Regions from separate parts of the Streptomyces sp. NPDC006516 genome, predicted to be linked through region 2. Evidence: riboswitches for the same ligand, from Rfam matches in the RefSeq annotation. Region 2 holds a riboswitch; the other holds the start of a gene.
The links. A riboswitch is a leader RNA that binds a small molecule or an ion and turns the genes downstream of it on or off. The one in region 2 is predicted to bind S-adenosylmethionine.
Positions count from the first base shown of each region.

Region 1: linked by a shared signal. The riboswitch ahead of thrC (threonine synthase) and the one ahead of ABZY45_RS04140 (aminotransferase class V-fold PLP-dependent enzyme) in region 2 are both predicted to bind S-adenosylmethionine.

Region 1 is NZ_JBEXPD010000002.1:142,784-147,799, forward strand. Features, by position in the region: gene ABZY45_RS06700 (trehalose-6-phosphate synthase) at 77-1,453, opposite strand; gene ABZY45_RS06705 (glucosyl-3-phosphoglycerate synthase) at 1,524-2,474, opposite strand; SAM riboswitch class I at 2,629-2,756, shown strand; gene thrC (threonine synthase) at 2,775-4,073, shown strand; gene ABZY45_RS06715 (MoaD/ThiS family protein) at 4,102-4,377, shown strand; gene ABZY45_RS06720 (cold-shock protein) at 4,813-5,016, shown strand, end outside.
Region 2 is NZ_JBEXPD010000001.1:939,442-944,457, forward strand. Features, by position in the region: gene ABZY45_RS04130 (cytochrome bc complex cytochrome b subunit) at 1-307, shown strand, start outside; gene trpD (anthranilate phosphoribosyltransferase) at 431-1,495, shown strand; SAM riboswitch class IV at 1,582-1,699, shown strand; gene ABZY45_RS04140 (aminotransferase class V-fold PLP-dependent enzyme) at 1,880-3,256, shown strand; gene ABZY45_RS04145 (Lrp/AsnC ligand binding domain-containing protein) at 3,337-3,618, opposite strand; gene ABZY45_RS04150 (rhomboid family intramembrane serine protease) at 3,615-4,367, opposite strand; gene ABZY45_RS04155 (hypothetical protein) at 4,538-4,780, shown strand; gene ABZY45_RS04160 (NYN domain-containing protein) at 4,818-5,016, shown strand, end outside.

The DNA of each region.
Region 1 (5,016 bases), on a different contig from region 2:
CGTCCCGTACGTCCGCCCGGCCCACGGGGAGCGGGGGCCGGGGAGGGCCGGCGGACGGGAAGCCGTTCGGGAGGCCCTATCCGCGCAGCGCGTCCAGCTGCTCCAGGAACCACCGCTGCGGAGGCAGCGCGGTCGAGGCGGCGGCGAGGCGCTTCGTGCGGGCGCTGCGCTCGTCGTGGTCCATCGTCAGCGCCTCGTGCAGGGCGGCGGCCGTCGCCGACACGTCGTACGGGTTGACGACGATCGCGTCGTCGCCGAGCTCCTCGTAGGCCCCCGCCTCACGGGACAGCACCAGTGCGCAGCCGTTGTCGGAGACGACGGGCACCTCCTTGGCGACGAGGTTCATGCCGTCTCGGATCGGGTTGACCAGGGCGACGTCCGCCAGCCGGTAGGCGGCCAGGGAGCGGGCGAAGTCGTCGTCGACGTGGAGCAGGACCGGGGTCCAGTCGGGCGTGCCGTACTCCGCGTTCACGGCGTCGGCGACCCGCTGCACCTCCGCCGTGTAGTCGCGGTAGACCGCGAGGTCCTGTCGGGAGGGGTAGGCGAAGGCGACGTGGACCACGCGTCCGCGCCATTCGGGCCGCTCCTCCAGCAGCGCCCGGTAGGCGTGCAGCCCCCGGACGATGTTCTTGGAGAGCTCGGTGCGGTCCACCCGCACGATCGTGCGCCGGTCCGCGCCCACCTGCTCCCGGAGGAGCTCCATGCGCTCGTCCACGTCAGCCTCGTGGGAGCGGCGGCGCAGGAAGTCGGCGTCGGCGCCGAGCCCGTGCGCCCCGATCCGGGTGCGGCCCGTGCCGCCGAGGATCTCCGTGCAGCAGCTGATGAAGGCGTCCGCCCAGCGCCGGGTCAGGAAGGCGGCCCGGTCGGCGCCCAGGATGCCCTTCAGCAACTGCTCGCCGATGTCGTCGGGCAGCAGCCGGAAGTAGTCGACGGGGGCCCAGGGGGTGTGCGAGAAGTGCCCGATCCGCAGGTCGGGGCGCAGCTCGCGCAGTATGCCGGGGACCAGCGAGAGGTGGTAGTCCTGCACCAGGACTGCGGCGCCCTCGGCCGCCTCGTCGGCGAGCGCCTCGGCGAAGGCCCGGTTGTACGTCTCGTAGGAGGCCCACTGCCGCCGGAACTCCGCGTCGAAGACGGGCTCCACAGGCGTCTGGTAGATCATGTGATGGACGAACCAGAGCACGGAGTTCGCGATGCCGTTGTACGCGTCGGCGTGGACCCCCGCGTCGATGTCGAGCATCCGGACGCCGGGTTCGGACACGCCGCGCCGGACGGCCTCGCGGTCACCGTCGCTGAGGGCGGCGCACACCCACAGCTTGTCGTCGACGGCGCTGAGGCCGGAGACGAGCCCGCCGCCGCCCCGCTTCGATTCGAGCGTGCCGTCCTCCCGCAGTGCGTACGACACGGGGCCGCGGTTGGACGCGACGAGTACCTGGGCAGCGTGCTCGGAGACCATGTACCCGAACCTAGCCCGTTCGGGAACCCTCCAAACGTGATGTGTGTGCGGAGTGGCTCACGAAGAACCGTTACGCCGCGTTGCGTGAGGCGTACTCCGCGATCTCCCGCATCGGCGGCCTCTCCTGCGTGTCCACCGCATGGGTGTGCGCGACGAATCCGCCGGGCCCCCGCTCGAACTGGGTGATCTCGGGCCGTACGAGGGGTCCACGGGAGAGCCGCTGCTGCGCCGTGCGGTAGATCGTGGCGGCCATCCTGCCGAGGGCCTGGCCGTCCTGGTGGCGGTGTTTGCGTACGCCGACGTCGACCTGGGCCAGTGCGTCCAGGCCCACCGTGTGCAGCGCGTCCACGAGCAGGCCCAGCTCCACTCCGTAACCGACCGGGAAGGGGAGCTGCTCCAGCAGTGAGCGCCGCACGGCGTATTCGCCGCCCAGCGGCTGGACGAAGCCGGACAGGCTCGGCCAGTGCAGGTTGAGCAGGGGGCGTGCCACCAGTTCAGTGACCCGGCCGCCCTGGCCTGCGGCTTCGCCGAGCGGGCGGTCGTACATCGCCTTGACGAAGTGCACCGTGGGGTCGGTCAGCAGGGGGCCGACGGTGCCGGAGACGAAGTCCGCCGAGAAGTCCTTGAGGTCGGCGTCGACGAAGCAGACGATCTCCCCGCTGGTCACCAGCAGTGACCGCCACAGCACTTCGCCCTTGCCGGGGACGGCGGGTATCCGGGGGAGTACGGAGTCCCGGTGCACGACCCGGGCGCCGGCCCGGCGGGCGGCATCGGCGGTGCCGTCGGTGGAACCGGAGTCGATCACCACCAGCTCGTCGACCAGCCGGACCTTCTCCATCAGCTCGCGCCGGATCTCCTCGACGATCGCGCCGACCGTCGCCTCCTCGTTCAGCGCGGGCAGGACGACGCTGACGCGGGAGCGGTGCGGATTGCTCGCCCGCGCCGCCGTGAGACGGTCGAGCGGGCGGTCGGCGGCGGACCAGGAACGCCTGGTCAGCCAACATTCCACCTCTTCCAGCACGGTCGGTACTCCCTGTATGTGATCCATCTCGCGGTTCGGACGACTACCTCGATCGTCCGGTGCTTCGGTTACAGTCTTGAACAACGCGGAGGACCCTCGCATCTCGGGGTCGGTCCGCGGATAAACGCCCGGACCCACTGGTCCGGTGCCATAGCGCTCATCCAGAGGGACTGAGGGAACGGCCCGTTGAAGTCCCGGCAACCCTCCTGCCGACCGCGAGGTCACGGTGGGGAAGGTGCCAATTCCGTCTTGTGGCGAAATACGCCGCGAGGAAGATGAGGAGAAAGGGCCTCCGCCATCATGGCCGTGCAGACAGTTGCAGCCGACATCAATTCTTCCGCCGTGGACCTCGGTCCCGCCGCCGCGCTTTCCTGCCGCGAATGCGGCGAGCGTTTCGAGCTCGGTCCGATTTTCGCCTGCGCGTCCTGTTTCGGGCCGCTCGAAGTGGCGTACGACCTGCCGAGCGGCTCCCCCGAAGAGCTGAAGAAGCGCATTGCCGAGGGTCCGAACAACATCTGGCGCTACGCGCCGCTGCTGCCCGTCCCCTCCGATGTCGCGGACAAGCCCAACATCAACCCCGGCTTCACGAAGCTGGTCAAGGCCGACAACCTCGCCCGCGAGCTGGGCGTGACCGGCGGTCTGTACGTCAAGGACGACTCCGGCAACCCGACGCACTCCTTCAAGGACCGTGTCGTCGCGATCGCCGTCGAGGCCGCCCGCGCCTTCGGTTTCACCACGCTCTCCTGCTCCTCCACCGGCAACCTCGCCGGTGCGGTGGGTGCCGCCGCGGCCCGCGCCGGCTTCCGCTCCTGCGTGTTCATCCCGCACGACCTGGAGCAGGGCAAGGTCGTCATGGCCGCGGTGTACGGCGGCGAACTGGTCGGCATCGAGGGCAATTACGACGACGTCAACCGCTTCTGCTCGGAACTCATCGGGGACCCCCTCGGCGAGGGCTGGGGCTTCGTCAACGTCAACCTGCGGCCGTACTACGGCGAGGGCTCCAAGACCCTGGCGTACGAGATCTGCGAGCAGCTCGGCTGGCAGCTGCCCGACCAGCTCGTCATCCCGATCGCGTCCGGCTCCCAGCTCACGAAGATCGACAAGGGTCTCCAGGAGCTGATCAAGCTCGGCCTCGTCGAGGACAAGCCGTACAAGATCTTCGGTGCCCAGGCCGAGGGCTGCTCCCCGGTCTCCACCGCCTTCAAGGCGGGCCACGACGTCGTCCGGCCCCAGAAGCCGAACACCATCGCCAAGTCGCTGGCGATCGGCAACCCGGCCGACGGCCCGTACGTCCTGGACATCGCCCGGCGCACCGGCGGCGCCGTGGAGGACGTGAACGACGAGCAGGTCGTGGACGCGATCAAGCTGCTGGCCCGCACCGAGGGCATCTTCGCGGAGACCGCGGGCGGGGTGACGGTCGGTGTGACGAAGAAGCTGATCGACGCCGGCCTGCTCGACCCGTCCCTCACCACCGTCGTCCTCAACACCGGTGACGGCCTGAAGACGCTCGACGCGGTCGCTCCCACGACCGGCCTGTCGGCGACGATCCGGCCCAGCCTGGACGCGTTCCGGGACGCCGGCCTCGCCGCCGCCAACTGACCACCCGAGACCGAAGGAAGGCACCCACATGAGCGTCAAGGTCCGTATCCCCACCATCCTCCGCACCTACACGGGCGGTCAGGCCGAGGTCCCGGCGGAGGGGGCGACCCTCTCCGAGGTCATCGCGTCCCTGGAGCAGAACCACCCGGGGATCGGTGCCCGTGTCCTGGACGACCAGGGCAAGCTGCGCCGCTTCGTCAACGTCTACGTCAACGACGACGACGTGCGCTTCGAGGGCGGTCTGGACGCGGCCACGCCGGACGGCGCCGGCGTCTCGATCATCCCGGCCGTCGCCGGAGGCTGACGGACCGGGGCCGGGGGTCCCGACTGCGATGTGTGACCGGGGTGGCCCCCTCCGCGAGAGAAGCGGAGGGGGCCATTCTGCATGGTTGAGCACGGTACAGTTGGGGAAGCCCCCGCTGCCGCCCGTGCCACCCGCATATGAGAATGCGCCCGGCCGCGTCAAGAAGCAGCCAAAGTACGTGAGCTCCTTGCGCCATAAGTGGCCTTTGTCAGGCCCGAGTTGCCCAGGATCCTCACGAAATCCCCCCTTCCGGGCGTTCACGTGTGCCCAGAATTCTCGTCCGATTGACCTGTTGCAGAGGGCAGTTGGGCAGATACATTCGGCCGCGGTCGACGCGTTCCGGCGCACGCCACCCTCTCCTGTCGGAGGGTGAGTTCTGACCCGGGCCCGCGAAGTGCGGCGCTCGTGCAAGGGCCAGTAATAGGGGAGTTAGGCATGGCTCAGGGCACCGTCAAGTGGTTCAACGCGGAGAAGGGGTACGGCTTCATCGCGGTCGACGGTGGTGCGGATGTTTTCGTCCACTACAGCGCGATCCAGATGGACGGGTACCGCACCCTCGAAGAGGGTCAGCGAGTTGAATTCGAGATCTCGCAGGGCCAGAAGGGGCCGCAGGCGGACATGGTCAAGCTCGCCGTCGGC
Region 2 (5,016 bases):
CCGCGACAAGGAGAAGGTGCTGCACGGGCGGGAGTCCGGCACCATCAAGCGCCTGCCGCACGGTGAGTTCGTGGAGATCCACGAGCCGCTCGGCCCGGAGCAGCTGCACACGCTCACCGCGCACGAGCAGTACAAGCCGCTCGAGATCGGCCCGACGGTCGACGAGAACGGTGTCGAGCGCAAGCCGTCGGCACTCCAGAAGCTGCGGGTCAGGCTCAGCAAGAGCTACTACGGCGAGGACAACCAGATCGCCAAGCCCACCGCCGAGGAGTACAAGGAGATCACCAGCGGCCACGGCCACCACTGATCACCTCAGCTGAACGCCACAGCAGGAGCCCCGTCCATCCGATGGACGGGGCTCTTCGCTGTCCCGGGGCCTGGATAAGGTGGGAGTCAATCCTTGTATCGGCTGTGGACCCAGGAGCGGACCATGAACGTTGTGACCCCGGACGGCGGCGACAGCGTGGCGGCCCGTACCTGGCCCGGCGTGCTGACCCCGTTGCTGCGCGGCGAGAACCTGGGCGCGGACGACACCGCGTGGGCCATGGACCGCATCATGAGCGGCGAGGCGACCGACGCGCAGATCGCCGGCTTCGCCGTGGCTCTGCGGTCCAAGGGCGAGACCGTGGACGAGGTCACGGGCCTGGTCCGCGCCATGTACGAACACGCCCACACCATCGACGTGCCCGGCCACACGGTCGACATCGTGGGGACCGGCGGCGACATGGCCAAGACGGTCAACATCTCCACCATGTCGGCGATCGTCGTCGCCGGGGCCGGAGCCAAGGTCGTCAAGCACGGCAACCGCGCCTCCTCCTCGGCGAGCGGCGCATCCGACGTGCTGGAGAAGCTCGGCGTGAACCTGGAGCTGACTCCGCAGCGCGTGGTCGCCGTCGCCGAGGAGGCGGGCATCACCTTCTGCTTCGCCGTGAAGTTCCACCCGGCTCTCCGGTACGCGGCCAAGGCCCGCAGGGAGCTCGGCACCCAGACCACCTTCAACATCCTCGGCCCGCTCACCAACCCGGCCCGGGTGCGTTCCCAGGCCATCGGGGTGGCCGATGCGAAGATGGCGCCCATCGTCGCGGGTGTGCTGGCCGGCCGGGGGAACTCGGCGCTGGTCTTCCGCGGTGACGACGGCCTGGACGAGCTGACGACCACGGCGACCTCCCGGGTCTGGGTCGTCCGAGACGGAGCCGTGCGCGAGGAGACCTTCGACCCGCGTGACGTCGGCCTGGACCTGGTGCCCGTCGAGGCGCTGCGCGGCGCCGACGCCTCGTACAACGCGGACGTCGCCCGGCGGCTGCTCGACGGGGAGACCGGCCCGGTCCGCGACGCGGTGCTGCTCAACTCCGCCGCCGCGCTGGTCGCGTCGGACCAGGGCGAGGGCACGCTGACCGAGCAGCTGGCGGCCAAGATGGTGCGGGCCGCGGAGTCGATCGACTCGGGCGCCGCCAAGCGGGCTCTGGAGCGCTGGGTGGCGGCCAGCAACGCCTGACGGCGCACACGGTGTGATCAAGGGCGCAGTCCGCATCGCGGACTGCGCCCTTGCGCGTGGCGGCCGTTGTGGCAAGATGCTGCGCAGGTCATGAGTGACAGCGACTACGGCCCCGGCCCGCTGTCCGGCAACCCTCCGTCCGTGGCGGGGTGCCCCGGGTGAAGACCAGGCCGCAGGCAGCGAGGTCTGCGGCAAGCGCGGGCCCCTCGGCATCGTCTGATGCCACCCCTTGGGGTCCTGGTCCCAGGGAGCCTCTTGTGAGCAAGCGAATGCGATAGGGCTCAACGCCCTTCTCCGCGCACCCTTCTTTTCTCTCCACGCGCTGCCGCGTCCCTTCATGACTGCCGGCGCGCGGATTTCGCCTGCCTCTTACGGGAGTTCGCCATGTCTGTCTCCACCACTGCCGTCGACCAGTCCATTTGTGCCCCGCTGCCGGTTCTGGGCGCGGATGTCACCGTTCCGCTCGTGACGGGCGGAGATGTCACGTACGCGGCCCTCGACTACGCCGCCAGTGCTCCGGCTCTCCAGCGGGTCTGGGACGACGTGGCCGCCTACGCCCCGTACTACGGCAGCGTGCACCGCGGGGCCGGCTACCTCTCGCAGCTCTCCACCGACCTCTTCGAGAGCAGCCGCGTGACCGTCGCGGAGTTCCTCGGCTGCCGCGCGGACGACCAGGTGGTCTTCACCCGCTCGACGACCGACTCCCTCAACCTGCTCGCCGCCGCGCTCCCCGCCGACTGCGAGGTGTTCGTGTTCGAGACCGAGCACCACGCCTCGCTGCTTCCGTGGCGTGACGCCCGGGTGACCTACCTCGACGCCCCGCGCACCCCGGCCCAGGCGGTGGCCACGCTGGAGAAGGCCCTCGCCGACCGTGACCCCCACGGCCCCGCGCTGGTCTGCGTCACCGGTGCGTCCAATGTCACCGGTGAGCTGTGGCCGGTGAAGGAGCTCGCGGCCGCCGCCCACGCGCACGGTGCGCGGATCGTGCTCGACGCGGCGCAGCTGGCGCCCCACCACCCGGTCGACATCGCCGAGCTGGACGTCGACTGGGTCGCCTTCTCCGGGCACAAGCTGTACGCGCCCTTCGGCTCGGGCGTGCTCGCGGGCCGTACCGACTGGCTGCGGGACGCCGAGCCGTACCTCGCGGGCGGCGGTGCCTCCCGTAAGGTCGCCCGGCGCGCCGACGGCGGCGTGGACGTCGAGTGGCACACCACGGCCGCCCGGCACGAGGCCGGCTCGCCCAACGTCATCGGTGTCTACTCCATCGCCTCCGCCTGCAAGGCCCTGACCGAGGCGGGCTTCGACAAGCTCGTCGCACGGGAGCAGCAGCTGGTCTCCCGGGTCCGTGAGGGCCTCGCGGACGTGCCCGAGGTCAAGGTGCTCTCGCTGTTCGGTGACGACGCCCCGCGGGTCGGCGTCATCTCCTTCGTGGTCGAGGGCTGGAACAGCTCGCACTTCGCGGCGGCACTCTCCGCGGAGTACGGCATCGGGGTGCGCGACGGACTGTTCTGCGCCCACCCGCTGGTGCGCACCCTGCTCGGCAGCGAGCCGCAGGACCCGGGCGAGTGCGGCGCGCCCGAGGCCGCGCCGGGGGAGCGGTCGCTCAACGCCATCCGGGTGAGCTTCGGGGCGGGTACGCCGGACGAGCACGTCGAGCGGTTCCTGGGCGCGGTCCGGGAGCTCGTCGGCAAGGGGGCCCGCTGGACCTACCGCACCGAGGACGGCCGCTGCGTTCCCGACCGCGGCGCGGCCCAGGTCTGATCGGAAGCGACACGGCTCCGGCCGGGTGGGGCAGGCGCCTGCCTGCCCCACCCGGCCGGAGCCGTGTGCCGTGTGCCGTACTAGGCGTCGAGACCGATGGCGAAGGCCGCCTCGAGGTCGTGCTGCGAGTACGTCCGGAAGGCGACATGGGTGTCGGTGGCCTCGACGCCCGGGATCTTGCTGATCCTGCCGGGGATGACGTCGGCCAGGTCGTCGTGCCGGGGCACCCGGACCATGGCGATCAGGTCGTACGTACCGGTGACCGAGAAGACCTCGCTGACGCTGTCCAACGCCGCGATGGCCTCGGCGATCTCGGGAATCCGGTCCACGCTGGTTTTGATGAGCACGATCGCGGTGATCACGGCTGGCTTTCTCCCTCAGTGGCCGTGGCTGGAGACTTCACTCTAGTACCACCCCGGAAACGCACCCAGGCGTAGAGAAACCCGGCCGCGAAGCCCGCGACGTGCGCGAGGTACGCCACGCCCGGGCCGCTGCCCGCGCTCCGGGCCGCCAGCCACTGCAGGACGAACCAGAACACGAGCACGATCCAGGCGGGGAAGCGCAGCGGCAGGAAGAACAGGAAGGGGAAGAGGCTGGTGACCCGGGCGCGGGGGAAGAGGTAGAGGAACGCGCCGAGCACCGCCGAGATCGCCCCGGACGCGCCCACCAGGGTCTGGCCGGAATCCGCGTGCACCACCGCGTAGGCCACGAGCGCGAAGTAACCGCACGCCACGTAGAAGAAGCTGAACTCGATCCGGCCCATGCGCTCCTCGGCCATCGCGCCGAACACGTACAGGAACAGCATGTTGCCCAGCAGGTGCAGCCAGCTGCCGTGCACGAAGAGCGCGGTCAGCGGGGTCAGCGTCGCGCGTGCGGAGCCGGCCACGAGCTCGCTGGGGATCACACCCCACCGCTCGAAGTACCCGGCCTGCGCGGCCAGCAGGCTGTCGGCACTGCCGTAGACGGGGTTGAAGCCGGAGAGCGGGCTGATCAGGAACACCGCGCAGCACAGCGCGATGAGCCCGTACGTGACGGGGGCCCCGCCCGCGGTGGCCGCGGTCCCGAGCTCCCTGGCCCGCTCCCGCCAGTCGACTTTCCGCCAATCGGTCACGTGCAGAGCATGACGCACCAGGCGAGAACGGGACAGACCGCCTCGCCGTGCCGATAGGTATGCGCGAGGCCGTAGGGTTACCGAAAGACATCCGCAGTTCGACGGCGCACCGCGAGATCGAAGACCTGGACACGCACCACACTCGACGAACGACGAAAGAGGACGCAACGATGACGACGGTTCCCCAGCCGACGGACGGGACCCGCTGGCGCTGCACGCTCTGCGGCAACCTCACCCGTTTCGATGTGACCCGCTCATCGAAGGTCGTGGAGTACGTCCATCTCGACCTGGCCGGGGAGTCGAGTGTCGAGGAGCGCGAGGTGGTCAGTGAGACCATCGAGTCGGTGCGCTGCCGTTGGTGCAACGCGGTGGACCAGATCGAGCTGGTCGCCAGGCCGGGCGCCGACTCCTGACGGAGCCGCGCGGACAGACATATTGGGGTGATGGATGGTGGAGCAGCCGACAGGCGGCGCCGAACCGGCCGACGCGGCCGACGGCACCGCGGAGTCGCTCGACCGTCCCCTGCCGGAGGGTGTGCGCCGCAAGGTGGTGGCGCTGGTCTCGGACGCCTTCGGCGGTCTGACCGTCGGCGAACTGCCCTCCCAGCTCCGGCAGTACGCCCGCTTCACCCCGAGCAGACGGGCCAAGT